2 regions of the Brevibacterium sp. OS20 genome follow, and region 1 is predicted to be linked to the other one. Evidence: predicted binding sites of a transcription regulator. Region 1 holds the regulator's gene; the other holds the start of a gene.

Region 1 (7,944 bases):
AGGTCACCTCGGGTGAAGTCACCGCCGAGGAGCTCCACGAGGACGGTGTGACCGTCAAGGTCACCGGCCTCGAGAAGGGCGACAAGGTCGCCGCCAAGTCCGGCCTGACCGGCCCGGCCGTCACCGCTCAGGGTTCGACCGCGACGATGAAGCTGCGTTCCGCCTCTGAGGTCTCGCAGGAGTCGGTTTCCTTCGCAGTCCAGGTACAGCGGGAAGACGCCGACACCAAGACCCTCACCGGCGCCGCCGAGGTCGATGTTCAGGCAGAGGCCGAACCGACGGTCTCGCTCAACACCACCGAGATCTCGCAGAGCGATTTCGACGAGAACGGCATCGAGGTCACCGGTGAGGGCTTCACCCCGAACGGCACTGTCACCGTCGTCGGCGGCAACGCAACGTCGCCCTTCGCGACCCAGGAAGTCGAAGCCAACGCCGACGGCGAGATCTCCGCAACCCTGAAGTTCGAGGGCGACGAAGCACTTCCGGCCGGCGATTACTCCGTCTGGGGCGTCGACCAGGAGTCCGAAACCAACTCCCCGGCTCAGGACTTCACCATCACCGAAGACGACGCTGTCGATCCGATCGATGCCTCACTGAAGGTCGATCCGAAGGAGATCACCGCCGAGGATCTCGCCAACAAGGACAAGGGCGTGACCGTCACAGTCACCGGCGTGAAGGCGGGTGACAAGATCACCGATTCCCTCACCGGTGAGGCCGAAACGGCAGAGGCCGACGGCGACTACAAGCTCCACCTCTGGTACGAGGGCAACCCCGACAACCTCGAGGTCGGCGAGGTGCCATTCACTGTCACCATCGACCGCGAAGGCACCGAGTCGGAGACCCTCAACGGCACCATCAACGTTGTCGGCGAAGACGACGGGGACGACGGCAACGAAGACGGCAATGACGACGGCAAGGATGACGGCGACGACGGAGACGACGGCGAGACCGAAGCTCCAGCCGAGGCTTCCTTCACGGTTTCGCCGAAGACGATCGAGGCGGCGGACTTCGCCAACGAGAAGAAGGGCGTCACCCTCGCCGTCGAGAACTGCGGGCCCGGCGCAGATGTCCACTTCGAGGTCAACCCGAAGGGCATCAACGTCACGGCCTATGAGAACACCGTCAAAGCTGACGACGAAGGCAATGCCTCGGTCAACGTCTTCGGCACCTCGTCGGATGTCTCCGCCTACGTCGGTGCGTACACCGCAACCGCAACTTGCGGCGACGACACCATGAAAGACTCCTTCACAGTTACCGAAGGCGCCAATGGCGGCGGATCTGACGGCGGGGACAACGGCAATGCCGGCAACGGCGGTGGAGATGACGGCAGTCAGCTGCCTCGCACCGGTGCCGACCTCGGTGGACTGACGACGGGAGCCCTGCTCCTCCTCGTCGGTGGTGCCGCGATCGCACTGACCGGCCGCAAGAACAAGTTCGGACAGACTCCGACGAGCTTCTGATCCGAGCCAGGCGGATGACCTGAATCGAGAGGGAGGGGCGGCTCAGCACACGCTGAGCCGCCCCTCCTTCTGTTCTGCAGTCTGTGACGAACCGGGTGTTCAGGGTGAATGAAGAATGAACTCTGCAACAGAGCCGACGTCAGTGCTGAACAAAACGACCACAACTATGTGTGTGGTGAATGTTGCATTACTGTTACATTCGTAATACTTCACACCCAGCTGTAATTTTCTAAGGAAATACATGAAGAAGCTCGCCCTCGCCCCCGCGGTGGCCATCGCCATCACCGGCCTGGCCGCATCCCCAGTCATCGCTGCTCCCGGTTCGGACAGCTACTCGCACACTGTCGTCAAGAACTCCGGCGACGCCCAGGAGAGCACTCCTTCGGAGTCGCCTGAGGCTGAGGCGCAGGCCATCGAAGCGAAGGTGACAACCTCCCCCAAGGAGATCACCGCCGAGGACCTCGCCAACAAGGACAAGGGAATCGTCGTCACGATCACCGGTCTTGAAGCCGGAGACAAGATCTCGGATTCGCTCACCGGCGAAGCCGGAACTGCTGAGGGCGATACCTTCGAATACAACATCTACTCGACTCAGCCCGCCGAAGACATCGAGAACGGCAAGGTCGATTTCTCCGTCACGATCACTCGCGATGGCGAGGAGCGCACCTATGACGGGCTGAGCTTCTCCGTCGTCGACGACACAGACGAGCCCGAGGCTCCCGAGGTCGACCCGAAGGTCTCGCTCAACGCCGACAAGTTCACGGAGAGCGAGTTCGCAGAGAACGGCATCAAGGTCACCGGTGAGGGCTTCACCCCGAACAGCAAGGTCACCGTCGTCGGCGGCAACGCAACGTCGCCGTTCGCGACCAATGAAGTCGAAGCCGACGACGAAGGAAAGATCTCCGCAACCCTGAAGTTTGAGGGCGACGAGGCGCTTCCGGCCGGCGACTACTCCGTCTGGGGCGTCGACCAGGAGTCGGAAACCAACTCCCCGGCTCAGGACTTCGTCATCACCGAAGACGAAACCGAAGAGCCCACCGCTCCGGTTGAAGAAGCCAAGCTGACCGTCTCCCCCGAGTCGATCACGCCTGCTGACTTCGTCAAGGAAGACAAGGGCGTTACCCTCGCCGTCGAGAACTGCGAACCCGGTGAAGACGTCCGCTTCCTCGTCAATCCCAAGGGCGAGTCGAGCGTCACCGCCTTCGACAAGACCGTCCAGGCTGACGACGAAGGCAAGGCCAACGTCAACGTCTATGGCACCAGCGCCTCCAACGCATCGGCCTACGTCGGCGAATACGACGTCACCGTCACCTGCGGCGATGACGAACTGACCGGTGACTTCTCGGTCGAGGAAGACCCGAACGCCGGTGGCGGCGACGGCAATGAAGACGGTAACGGCGGAAACGATGATGGCGACAACGGAGACGCCGGCAACGGCGGCGACCTGCCCCGCACCGGTACCGAGCTGACCGGCCTGGTCGGCGGCGCCGGCCTCCTCCTCATCGGTGGAGTTGCAGTCGCCATGACCATGCGCCGCAAGAAGGTTGCCAAAGATCCCGCTGAGATCTGATAGCGACCGACTTGAGAACATGCCGGCTCGACTGAGGCGGGCGTGAGTCGAAGAAGGGCGCGAACCCAGTTGGGTTCGCGCCCTTCTTCTTTTCGCTGCAACAAAGCAGAAGACAGCTCATTCCATGCGGTCGTACCTCGAGCGCAGGGCGAGGAAGACCCCGTAGAGGACCAGGCCGAGACCCACGGCCAACAGCAGATACGGCCCGAACGGCTGATCGCGCATGCCCTTGAGCGCACCGTCGATACCAGTGAACTCCTCCGGATCACCGGTCGCCGCAGACACCACGATGAGGATGCCCACCGACAGCAGCGTCGCACCTTTGCCCAGATACCCGACAACACCGGTGAATCCGACGAGGAAGCGGGTGAACGCGCTGCGCGGCCGACGAAGCTCATCTTTCCACTTCCGGCGCAGACCATTGATACAGAACACGATGCCGATGAGCGCAATCACGGCGCCGGCAGCCATGAGGATATACAGTCCGCCCGGGGCCTTCGCCACGGTCGTCGAGGCCTGTGAGCTCACTTTGCCCGAGTCCGATCCTCCGCCGAAGACGAACTGGGAGAAGGTCGCGGCAACCACAACATAGGCAATGGCAGAACCGACCGTCGAGAAGAAGTCGATCCACTGTTTCCTCCCCTGCTTCTCCTGCGGGTCGCGAGTTCCGGCACCGCGCAGCGACGACGCACCGAAGAACGCGTTGACCAAGCACCACAACGCCATCAGCGCACAGCCGAGGAAGCAGATCACGATCAGCACCAGGCCGAAGGGCTGTGAAGCGATCTGTCCGACCGCTCCGGCCTGGTCGGCTTCGCCGCCGCCCTGCCCCAGGCCGATCGTCACGGCCGTCGCACCGAGGATCGCGTGGACCAACCCATTGGCAATGAAGCCCGCGCGGGCCACACGCTCGAACCAGCGGCTGTCCGCGGCTTCCTGAGCCGCCGAATCGGCACTGTCGGCGACCTGTCGAACCTTCTCTTTCTCGTTCACAGAGTCAGTGTCGCACAACACGTGTACTTTTCTGCGCCGCAATGAACTGGATTCGTCGAGCAACGCGAAAAGGCGGAGTGCGCACCGAAAGTTCGGTTCGCACTCCGCCTCGACGCTGTTCTCAGCGTCCCAGTCGGGCCTCGTCAGGATCAGCCGCGTCGGTACCGGTTGTACAGCACCAGAGCTCCCGGCTCAGGGCGACCCTGTGGGCGTCGTCCCCTCGAGATCGAGACGACGTCTCCGCCCACGGTTCCGGCCGCGAAGACACGCGCATCGCGTTCCTGCACCGACCGGCGTGCCCGAACCTCGTCCTCAAGCTCCTCGTTGCGGCTCTTGAGCGCATCGACCTGATTCTGCAGGTCGATGATCTTCTTGATCCCGACGAGGTTGACTCCCTCGTCCTGCGACAGCTGCTGGATCAGTCGCAGCTTGGCGATGTCCTTCCCGGAATAACGCCGGCCCCGGCCCGCAGTGCGTTCCGGAGAGACGAGACCCAGTCGGTCATACTGCCGCAGCGTCTGCGGGTGCATGCCCGCCAGATCCGCGGCCACCGAGATGACATACACCGCCGCACTCGATGAAATGTGCATTGTGATTCACCACCTCAGCTGGCCTTGGCTTTGTCCAGCAAGCCGGCGCGTGGGTCCTCACCTTCAGTGGCGGCCTTGAACGACTCGACCGCTTGCTTGGCTTCCTTGGACAGGTTCTTCGGCGCCACGATCTCGACTGTCGCCAGCAGATCGCCGGTGCCCTTCTTCGTCTTCACACCTTTGCCCCGCACGCGCAGGGTCCGTCCCGACGGTGTACCCGGTGCGACCTTGACCTTGACGGGCATCCCGCCCAGAGTCGGCACCTTGACCTCGGCGCCGAGGGCCGCCTCGTCGAAGCTGATCGGCAGATCCATCCGCAGGTTGTCACCATCGCGGGTGAAGACCGGGTGCGGGCTCACGTGCACGGTGAGGATGACGTCTCCGGGCTCGCCGCCGTTGGGGCTGGCCTTGCCCTTGCCGGCCAGGCGGATCTTCTGTCCGTCCTTGACCCCGATCGGGGTGCGCACGGTCAGCGGCTTCCCGCCGGGCATGTTCAGCTTCACCGAGGCGCCGTCGATGGCTTCGGTGAACGACAGCGTCGTGCTCGACTTGATGTCGCCGCCCTTGACCGGAGGCTGGTAGCCGCCGTATCCGCCGCCACCGCCGAAGCCTCCGCCGAATCCGCCGAGCAGATCCGCCAGGTCCGGGGGAACGTCTCCCCCACCGCCGTAGGTCGTGCGGGTCCGGGTGCGTCCGCCGCCTCCGAAGAGGTCGGAGAACACGTCGTCGAATCCGCCGCCGGCAGCCCCGCCGGGTCCACCGGAACCGGCGCTGAACCTGGCGCCGCCGCCCATGGCACGGACCTGATCGTACTGGGCCCGGGATTCCTTGTCGGAGAGCACCTGGTGGGCCTGGCCGATCTCCTTGAACTTCTCCTCGGCCTTCTCATCACCGGGGTTGGCGTCCGGGTGATACTTGCGCGCGAGCTTGCGATAAGCCTTCTTGATCTCGGCGTCGGAAGCATCCTTGGAGACGCCGAGGGTTTTGTAGAAGTCCTTGTCGAACCAATCATTCTGAGGTCCGGTATTCACCTGGCACCTCCTTTCCTTCCAATCAATCCTGTCATCAGGGTATTCACTTGTCCTCTCACAATCCGCATCCCCGGGGCGATGCCCCGAAGATCCGGACCGCCGCCGAGGCGGTTCCCCGGCCCCGCACGTCGGTGAACCGGCGTGCGGGGCGGGCGGCCGCCTCGGCGATCATGGTCGCTGCTCAGTCCTCCGGCTGCTGGACACCGACGCGGGCGGCGCGGATGATGCGCTCCCCGATCCGGTAGCCCGGCTGCATGACCAGGAAGAGCGTCGGATTCTCGACCTCATCCGAAGGCTGCTGCATGAGCGCCTCGTGGATGTTCGGATCGAACTCGTCGCCGACCTCTCCGTACTGTTCGACGCCGAGCTTGTTCAGCGATTCGACGAGCTTGTTCACGTGGGTCTCGAAGGGCCCGGTGACATCGCCGTTGTCGCGAGCGAGCTTGACCTCGTCGAGCACGGGAATCAGGGCCTCGACGACCTTGATCGTGCCGCCGAGCGCCGCACGCTCACGTTCGCGGTCGGCCCGCATCCGGTAGGCCGCATATTCGGCGTTGATGCGCTTGAGGTCGGCCAGGTATCCCGCTGCCTCAGAACCCGGTTCGGGCTCGGCCTCCGGCTCGATGTCCTCGAGACCCGAGGCATCGGACGGGATGTCCACACCGAGGTCGCTGGCATCGGCCGCGGCAGCCTGTTCGGCATTCGGGTCCGCGGTCGGCTCCTCGCCGGCCCCGGCCGAGGCCGACTGGGCGTCGGCCTCGGGACGGACCTCACCGGTGTTCGGATCGACCCGGCGCTTGTCACTGAAGGTGAAGCCTGGCTCCTCGGACGACTTGTCGTTGCCCTCGGCAGTCATTACTTCTTCTCCTCATCCTCATCGTCGACAACTTCGGCGTCGACGACATCGTCGTCTGCGCTCGCATCGGCTGCGCCTTCACCGGCAGCTTCGGCGCCTTCGGCACCGCCCTGCTGGCTGTAGATGGCTTCGCCGATCTTCTGCTGGTTCTCCACGAGCTTGTCGTAGGCGCTCTTCACGGCGTCGTCGTCTTCACCCTTGAGGGCTTCCTTGACGGCGTCGACATCGCCCTGCATCTCGGTCTTGAGCTCTTCCGGCAGCTTGTCGGCATTGTCGGTCAGCAGCTTCTCGGTCTGGTAGGCGAGGTTCTCCGCATTGTTGCGGACGTCGGCAGCCTCACGGCGCTTCTTGTCCTCTTCTGCGTGCTCCTCGGCCTCGCGGACCATGCGGTCGATGTCTTCCTTCGGCAGTGCGGAACCGCCGGTGATCGTCATCGACTGCTCGGTGCCGGTGCCCTTGTCGGTGGCCGACACGTGGACGATGCCGTTGGCGTCGATGTCGAAGGCGACCTCGATCTGCGGCACACCGCGCGGAGCCGGAGCGATACCGGTCAGCTCGAAGGTGCCGAGGTTCTTGTTGTCGCGAGTGAACTCACGCTCACCCTGGAAGACCTGGATCGACACGGAGGGCTGGTTGTCCTCAGCGGTGGTGAAGGTCTCCGAGCGCTTGGTCGGGATCGGGGTGTTGCGCTCGATGAGCTTGGTCATCACGCCGCCCTTGGTCTCGAGTCCGAGCGAGAGCGGGGTGACGTCGATGAGCAGGACGTCCTTGCGCTCACCCACGAGGACACCGGCCTGAACGGCGGCGCCGATGGCGACGACCTCATCGGGGTTGACGCCCTTGTTGGGCTCCTTGCCTCCGGTGAGTTCGGTGACGACGGCGGAGACGCCGGGCATACGGGTCGAACCGCCCACGAGGACGACGTGGTCGATGTCGCTGACGGAGACACCGGCGTCCTTCATGACTGCGTGGAACGGAGCCTTGGTGCGCTCGAGGAGGTCCTTGGTCAGGTCCTCGAACTTCGCACGGGTGAGGGTCTCATCCAGGTGGATGGGTCCGTTCTCGCTCATCGACAGGTACTGCAGCGAGATGTTCGTGCTGGTGGCCGAGGACAGTTCCTTCTTGGCCTGCTCTGCGGCTTCCTTGAGGCGCTGCAGAGCGGTGGCATCCTTGGTCAGGTCCACGCCGTAGTTGTTCTTGACCTGCTCGACCAGCCAGTCGACGATGCGCTGATCCCAGTCGTCACCGCCGAGGCGGTTGTCACCGGAGGTCGCACGGACCTGAATGGTGGAGAAGTCGTCTTCGTCCTTGCCGACTTCCAGCAGGGAGACGTCGAAGGTACCGCCACCGAGGTCGAAGACGAGGATGAGCTCGTCTTCCTTGCCGCGCTCGAGGCCGTAGGCAAGAGCGGCAGCAGTGGGTTCGTTGATGATGCGCGAGACGT
Region 2 (7,944 bases), 180 kb from region 1:
GACCTGGGGCACCGGCCCCGAGGTGGTCCGGGTTTTCCGCGAACCCGTCGAATCCGCGGAGGCCGCCGGACTCGTCAAGTTCGCCTTCCGGCACCGCGTCGACGAACTCATCACCGAGGGTGGTGCCGTCGTCGGGGTCCGCGGACGCACACTGGCCCTCAGCCACACGGCCCGCGGAGTCGAGTCGAACCGGGAGGAAGTCGCGGACTTCGACCTCCGCGCTCCCGCCGTCATCGTCACCACCGGCGGCATCGGACACAATTTCGAGCTGATGAGGAAATACTGGCCGACCGACCGCCTCGGCGAGTTCCCGGATACGATGCTCGCCGGAGTCCCCGCGCACGTGGACGGGCGGATGCTGCAGATCGCCGAGGATGCCGGAGCCAGCCTCATCAACCGGGACCGCATCTGGGCATATACGGAGGGCATCGAGAACTGGAATCCGATCTGGCCGGGGCACGGGATCCGCATCATTCCGGGACCGTCGTCGCTGTGGTTCGACGCCGAGGGCAACCGCTTCCCGGCCCCGAACTACCCCGGTTTCGATACGAATCGGACGATGCGCACGATCCTGGACACCGGACACGACTATTCGTGGTTCGTGCTCAACGAGTCGATCATCCGCAAGGAATTCGCGCTCTCCGGTTCGGAGCAGAACCCGGACCTCACGGAGAAGGACATTCGGATCACGCTCGATCGGGTGCGCTCCTCCGATGCCCCGGGACCGATCGAGGCCTTCAAGAGGTACGGCTCCGACTTCGTCGTGGCCGAAACCACCGAGGAACTGGTCGCGGGAATGAACGAACGCTCCCGGGGCCCGGTCATCGATCATGACCACATCGTGGAGCAGATCCGGCAGCGGGACCGGCAGACCGAGCACGGCTTCTCCAAAGATGCGCAGGTCCAAGCCATCCACAATGCGCGGTCCTATCTGGGCGACAAGATCGTGCGCGCGGTCAAGCCGCACAAGATCCTCGACCCCGCGCACGGACCGCTCATCGCGGTGCGGCTGAGCCTGCTCTCGCGCAAGACGCTCGGAGGGCTGGAGACGAACCTCGACGGGCAGGTCCTGGCGGGATCCGGCCCGGCTGCACTCGGCGGGCCCGGTGGCGGCGACAATGCAGGTGGTCCAGGCGCCGAAGACTTCAACACACCGATCCCCGGCCTGTATGCGGCCGGCGAGGTGACCGGTTTCGGCGGCGGCGGAATGCACGGCTACAACGCGCTCGAGGGCACCTTCCTCGGCGGGTGCATCTTCTCCGGCATGCGCGCCGGCCGCGCTGCTGCCAAGCAGGGCCGGGCCGGCGGCGCAGGTGAGTCTTGAGGCGACGCCTGGACACCCGCAAACCTCATCCGCACCCAACGATGGAGAACACACATGACCACCACCGCGCAGGCAGACCTCACCATCCTTGTCACGGGCGGCACCTCGGGCATCGGCCGAGCCCTCGCCGAGGCGCTGGCGGCGAAGGGCTGCACGGTACTGACGACCAGCCGGAACCCAGACCGCCTCGCACCTGCCGAGCGGATCCCCGGTGTCCGGTATCTGCGACTCGATCTGGCCGACCCGGATGGTCCGGTCGCCCTGGCAGAGGAACTCGAGGATCTCGGCCTGCTCGACGACATCGATGTGCTCATCAACAACGCCGGTGAGAGCCAGTCGGGTCCGTTCGAAGAGCTGCCGGCCGAGGCCATTGAGCGACTCTTCCGCACCAACGTGTTCGGACCCGTTCGGCTGAGCCAGCTCGTTCTGCCCGGTATGCGTGCGCGCGGCCGGGGGCGCATCATCATGGTCGGGTCGATGCTCGGCAGCTTTCCCTTGGCCCACCGCAGTTCGTATTCAGCGGCGAAGGCGGCTCTGCGTACTTTCGCCACGGCGGCACGGCAGGAGCTTTCACCCTTCGGTGTGTGGGTGAGCACCGTCGAACCGGGTTCGATCGCCACGGGAATCGGGCTGCGGCGGACGAAGTACCTCGAGGAGGGCTCACCCTATACGGACGACGTCACGACGATGCTCGAGCATCTCGATGCCAACGAACGCGGAGGCATTCCTGCTGAGAAGGTCGCCGCCACGATCGTCGATGCGATGGTCGCGCCGAGGCCGCGAGAGTTCTACGCCGTCGGCAGCAGGGCACCGCTTCCGTTTCTGCTCAAGCGCGCACTTCCGCGCGAACTCCTGTCGAAGATCGTCGCCGCCCAGCACGGTCTGAAGCGGTGAGCGCAGGCGGTCCGTTCCCAGCCGCCCTACTGCAGGCGGGACGGGATGAGGTGTTGGGTGGTCGAGATGCCGAGCACCCGCTGCTGCCGGGACAGGTTGTACGTCCGATCCGACTGCAGGTATCTGACGAGGAAGAGCTTCGCTCGGTCCCCGCGCTTGAACACGCCCTTGATCTTGAGTCCCAGCTTCGCCGACACCAGCGCCTTGTCCTTCGCGACACCCTCGATGACGACCTGGTCATAGCCCATCCGAGCAAAGTGAGTGACCACAGCCTCTTTGAGCCGGTACGGAATCGGGTCACCGATATTGAAGGGACCCGCCGCCGAAGGCACGTCGAGGCAGGCGAGCGCTGCCCGCACCACATTGCCGACATGCGTCAGGGTGATCTTCTGTCGTCCGCCGCCGGGCAGCCGCAGCACACCCTTCTTCGACATCCGCGACAGGAACGGCATGAGCATCGTCTCCCCCGGACCGTAGACAGCCGCAGGACGCAGGATCGCAGCATCGGGACGGAGCCTCATGACGAGCTGCTCGGCGAGAGCATGGGTGCGAGAGTACGCGTCGTCGAAGTCGTTGGGGTCCTTCGGCCCGGCCTCCTCCCACAGCTCTGCGTGGGGTTCGGACTCGGAGTACACCGTCGTCGAGGACACATGGACGATGCGAGCCGTCGGGAAGGCGTCGAGGACATTGCGCGTGCCCGTCACCTTCACGTCATAGAGAGCGTCGTCATCGGCGCTGACGGAGGCGATTCCGGCACAGTGGAAGACCGCGGTCACATTCTTGGCCAACGAGGTCACCGCGGCGGACGCGGGTTCGGTGATGTCCCAGTCCTGGAAGTTCACCCCGGGGATCTCGGGATCTCGCCGGCACAGCGCGTAGACCGTTTCGCCCCTTTCGACGAGCGCCCGTGCAATGGCACCACCGATGAAGCCGCTGGCTCCGGTCACTATCACCGCCACGACGTTCCCTCTCTCATCTTCACATCCACCGCCTCAGCGACGGTGCTGCCACTGCGGCTCCCTCTTCGTCAGAAAGGCGTCGATCCCCTCCTGCGCATCGGCCGCGACGGCATTGTCCGCCATCACCTGCGACATCCGCGCATAGGCATCAGCCACAGGCAGCTCCCGCTGTTCGTAGAACGCGGCCTTTCCTAGAGCAACTGTAGCCGACGAGGCGGACGCGACCTTGAGAGCCAATTCCAAGGTGGCGGACTCGAGGTCGGCGTCGGCGACGACATCGGAGACGAGACCGAACTTCAGCGCATCCTCGGCGGTCACGAAATCACCGGTCAGCAGCATCCGCATCGCCTGCTTCGCCGGCACCGCACGGGAGAGGGCCACCATCGGAGTCGAACAGAACAGACCGATCTTCACTCCCGGAGTTGCGAATCTGGCGGACTCGGCGGCAACGGCCAGATCGCAGGTCGCCACCAGCTGGCAGCCGGCCGCCGTGGCCACACCCTGCACCTGCGCGATGACCGGCTGTGGGATGGATCGGATGACCTGCATCAGTCGGGCACAGGCGTCGAACGTGGTCTGCTGCGTCTCCAGATCCGCCCCGCGGATCTCGGTGAGGTCATGACCGGAGCTGAACACATGACCGGCGGTGATGAGGATGACCGCGCGCACATCGGTGCGGTCGGCCACCTCGGTGAGGGTGTCGATGAGGTCTTCCATGACCTCACGCGACAGTGCGTTGCGCGTGGACGGCCGGTTGATCGTCACGGAGGCGACTCCGTCGTCGAGCTGCGCGAATACAATTGATTCCGACATAGCCTCATTCTGCCAAAGGTCGCCGGGCCCGGCGCGGAATCTGCGCAGACGATTTCCGCCCGCCTCCGGACACATCTGCCCCGGTGGGAGCGATTCGGAGGGACTGGCATGACCACACTGCTGATGATCATCGGATTCGGTGCCGCCACCTCGGTGGTGGTCGGATTGGGGCAGAAGCTCAAGCTCCCGTGGCCGGCGCTCATGGTCCTCATCGGCATCGCCGGTGCGTTCATCCCCACCTTCGCCGAGGTGGCCATCGATCCGGAGCTCGTCCTCCCTCTCTTCCTGCCGCCCCTGCTCTTCGCCGCCGCACAGAAGACATCGTGGGCGCTGTTCGCGATCCGGTGGCGCACGATCCTCGGCATGTCCGTGGCTCTCGTCGGTGTGACCGTGGCCGCCGTCGCCGGGTCCGCGGTCTTCCTCGTCCCCGGAATCACCATCGCCGCGGCCATCGCGCTCGGCGCCATGCTCGCCCCACCCGACCCGGTCGCTGTCGAAGCCGTGGCCAGCACCGTGTCGATCCCCCGCCGCATCATGTCGACCCTGCAGAGCGAAGGTCTGTTCAACGATGCCGCCTCCCTGGTCATCTTCCAGACCGCAATGGCCGCAGTATTGGCCGGCACCGAGGTGGACTACGCAGATCTGGCCGTGTCGTTCGTCGTCTCCGCCGTCGTGGCGATCATCGTCGGCCTGGTGCTGTCCTTCGCCGCCTGGTGGGTGATGGAGAAGATCGATCACACGATCGCTCGGTCCTCCCTCATGCTCGTCCTGCCCTTCGGCGTCTACCTCGTGGCCGAGCACTTCCACGCCAGCGGGGTCATCGCCGTCGTCGTGGCCGCCCTCGAAGTGCGGCGCCGCGATGTCGAGGGGAACTCGGCGGAGCGGGTGACGCAGAACTCGACGTGGCAGGTCCTCGAGATGCTCATCACCGGAATCGCCTTCGGACTCATCGGCCTCGATCTGCGTCTCATCGTCGAATCCGAACACGCCGACCTCGGGCGAGCGCTGCTCGTCGGCGCGCTCATCGCTCTCATCGTCGTCGCCGTCCGCTTCGTCTGGCTGCTGCTCGGCACTGTCATCGAACGCAAGAGACGCGAGGAGGATCCGGATGCCGCACCTTTGAGCGTCCGCGATGCCACGCTGATGACCTGGGGCGGGATGCGCGGCCTCGCCACGGTCGCCTTGGCGCTGTCGATCCCGGCCACGACGAGTTCCGGTGCCCCGTTCCCCGGGCGGTCCTATGTCGTCGTCGCGGCCGCGGTGGTCCTGCTGCTCACTCTGGTGCTGGCGGGCCTGAGCTTTCCGACCGTCGTCGCTCTCCTCGGCATCGACGACGAGGCGGAGAAGGAACATCAGGCGACCAGGGACATCGCTCTGCGTGCCTACAAGGCTGCGATGCGCGAGATCAAGAACGATGACAGTCTGCCCGACGACGTCATCGAACCCCTGCGGGCGAGGTTCAAAGTCCTGCACGATCAGCTCAGCGGAACCACCGATGACCAGGCGAGCTCGGAGCAGGCGATGGCGTTCAAGGAACACCGGGAGCAGATGCTGGCCGTGCAGAAGAAGGCCATGCAGTCCGCGCGCGCCGAGGTGCTCAAGGCCCGGCGCGAACGCGGCACCGATCCGGAGATCGCCGACCGCGTGCTCCACCGCTTCGACCTCCAGTCGGTCATCACGAGGTAGGGCCGGGCTAGTCCCGGCCGGGCAGGTTTCCGGGCCGGTCCCGGCTGGACAGGGACACGTATCCGGGCGGGCCGCCTCGGCGAAGTTCTTCTCGATTTTCAAAGTTGAGCGGAATAGACTCAACTTTGCCGGTGTTGTTCTTTTCGAGAGCTGAAATCAGCACAGAATTTGAGAAGGAGATGCGTACATGGACGCACAGATGACAACCAAATCCCGGGAGGCGCTGCAGACTGCGGTCAACGACGTCGTCGCCCGGAAGAACAATCAGATCGAACCGGCCCACCTCGTCGCGGCCCTGCTCGGCCAGCCCGATTCGCTCGCCGCGACCCTGCTGACGAAGGTCGGTGCTGAGCCGCAGACCGTGCTGCGGTCCATCGAGTCCGTGATCAGCGGATTCCCCACCGTCAGCGGTTCCACCGTCAGCCAGCCGGGACTCTCCCGCGCCGGCCTGGAGATGATGAACCTCGCGCAGGAGGAGATGACGGCCCTCGGCGACCAGTTCGTCTCGACCGAACACCTGCTGCTCGCCGCTGCGGCCGGCAAGGACGGCGCCGGTGAGGCGCTGCGCGCGAATGGGGCCAACAGGGACGCGCTGCTCGCGGCCCTGCCCGAACTGCGTGCCGGAAAGAAGGTCACTTCGGAGAACCCCGAGGAGACGATGCAGTCGCTGGAGAAGTTCGGCATCGATCTCACCGCCGTCGCCCGGGAAGGCAAGCTCGACCCGGTGATCGGCCGCGACAAAGAGGTTCGCCGCGTCGTCCAGGTGCTCTCGCGGAGGACGAAGAACAACCCCGTTCTCATCGGTGAACCCGGCGTCGGCAAGACCTCCGTCGTCGAAGGCCTGGCCCAGCGGATCGTGGCCGGAGACGTGCCCGAATCGCTGCGCGACAAGACGCTCATCAGCCTCGACCTGTCCGCCATGGTCGCCGGCGCGAAGTACCGCGGTGAGTTCGAGGAGCGGTTCAAGGCCGTGCTCGAGGAGATCAAGAACGCCGACGGTCGGATCATCACCTTCATCGACGAGCTCCACACGATCGTCGGTGCCGGTGCCGGCGGAGACTCCTCGATGGACGCAGGCAATATGCTCAAGCCGATGCTCGCCCGCGGTGAGCTGCGGATGATCGGTGCCACCACGTTGGACGAATACCGCGAGAACATCGAGAAGGATCCCGCTCTGGAGCGCCGGTTCCAGCAGGTCTTCGTCGGTGAGCCCAGCGTCGAGGACACGATCGCGATTCTGCGCGGGCTCAAGGAACGCTACGAAGCTCACCACAAGGTCTCGATCAACGACGGCGCCCTGGTCGCGGCCGCAACGATGTCGAACCGGTACATCACCGGCAGGCAGCTGCCGGACAAGGCCATCGACCTCGTCGACGAGGCGGCTTCCCGCCTGCGGATGGAGATCGATTCGGCTCCGGTCGAGATCGATGAGCTCCGCCGCGCCGTGGACCGCCTGAAGATGGAGGACATGGCCCTGGCCAAGGAGACAGACTCCGCGTCGATCGAGCGGTTGAGCGCCCTGCGCGCCGATCTCGCCGACAAGGAGGAGGAGCTGCGCGGACTCGAGGCCACCTGGGAGTCCCAGCGTGCCGGCCTCAACCGGGTCGGTGAGCTGAAGACGAAGCTCGACGAGCTGCGTTCGGCCGCCGAGAAGGCTCAGCGCGACACGGACCTCGAGACCGCATCCCGTCTGCTCTACGGCGAGATCCCTGCCGTGCAGAAGGAGATCGCCGAGGCCGAAGCCGCCGAGGCCCAGGCCGAGGCGGGAGCGAATTCCGATCAGATGGTCTCGGACAAGGTCTCGAGCAACGACATCGCCGAGGTGGTCTCCTCGTGGACGGGCATCCCCGCCGGACGCCTCGTCCAGGGCGAGGTCGAGAAGCTGCTGGGAGCCGAGGGCATCCTCGGTGAGCGTCTCATCGGGCAGAAGAACGCCGTCGCCGCGGTCTCCGACGCCATCCGCCGTTCGCGGGCCGGGGTCGCCGACCCGGATCGCCCGACCGGTTCGTTCCTGTTCCTCGGACCCACCGGCGTCGGCAAGACGGAGCTCGCGAAGTCGCTCGCGGACTTCCTCTTCGACGACGAGAAGGCCCTGATCAGGATCGATATGAGCGAATACGGTGAGAAGCACACCGTGTCCCGCCTCGTCGGTGCCCCTCCGGGCTACGTCGGATACGACGAGGGCGGCCAACTCACCGAGGCGGTCCGCCGTCGCCCGTACTCCGTCGTGCTGCTCGACGAGGTCGAGAAGGCGCACCCGTCCGTGTT

What was found. The regulator HspR, encoded in region 1, represses chaperone genes until heat shock. The targets are predictions, from matches to a motif close to AAGTTGAGTCNNNNNGACTCAACTT.
Region 2: clpB (ATP-dependent chaperone ClpB) is a predicted target of HspR. The motif match lies at 5,778-5,802, and genes of this name have one in related genera.

The regions. Positions count from the first base shown of each region.
Region 1 is NZ_CM166367.1:3,556,414-3,564,357, forward strand. It holds gene ACVZTU_RS15900 (hypothetical protein) at 1-1,460, shown strand, start outside; gene ACVZTU_RS15905 (lipoprotein 17-related variable surface protein) at 1,702-3,030, shown strand; gene ACVZTU_RS15910 (DUF1206 domain-containing protein) at 3,148-4,023, opposite strand; gene ACVZTU_RS15915 (heat shock protein transcriptional repressor HspR) at 4,173-4,613, opposite strand; gene ACVZTU_RS15920 (DnaJ C-terminal domain-containing protein) at 4,628-5,644, opposite strand; gene ACVZTU_RS15925 (nucleotide exchange factor GrpE) at 5,826-6,500, opposite strand; gene dnaK (molecular chaperone DnaK) at 6,500-7,944, opposite strand, start outside.
Region 2 is NZ_CM166367.1:3,733,545-3,741,488, forward strand. It holds gene ACVZTU_RS16670 (FAD-binding dehydrogenase) at 1-1,324, shown strand, start outside; gene ACVZTU_RS16675 (SDR family oxidoreductase) at 1,379-2,218, shown strand; gene ACVZTU_RS16680 (NAD-dependent epimerase/dehydratase family protein) at 2,245-3,177, opposite strand; gene ACVZTU_RS16685 (enoyl-CoA hydratase) at 3,211-3,990, opposite strand; gene ACVZTU_RS16690 (Na+/H+ antiporter) at 4,099-5,676, shown strand; gene clpB (ATP-dependent chaperone ClpB) at 5,864-7,944, shown strand, end outside.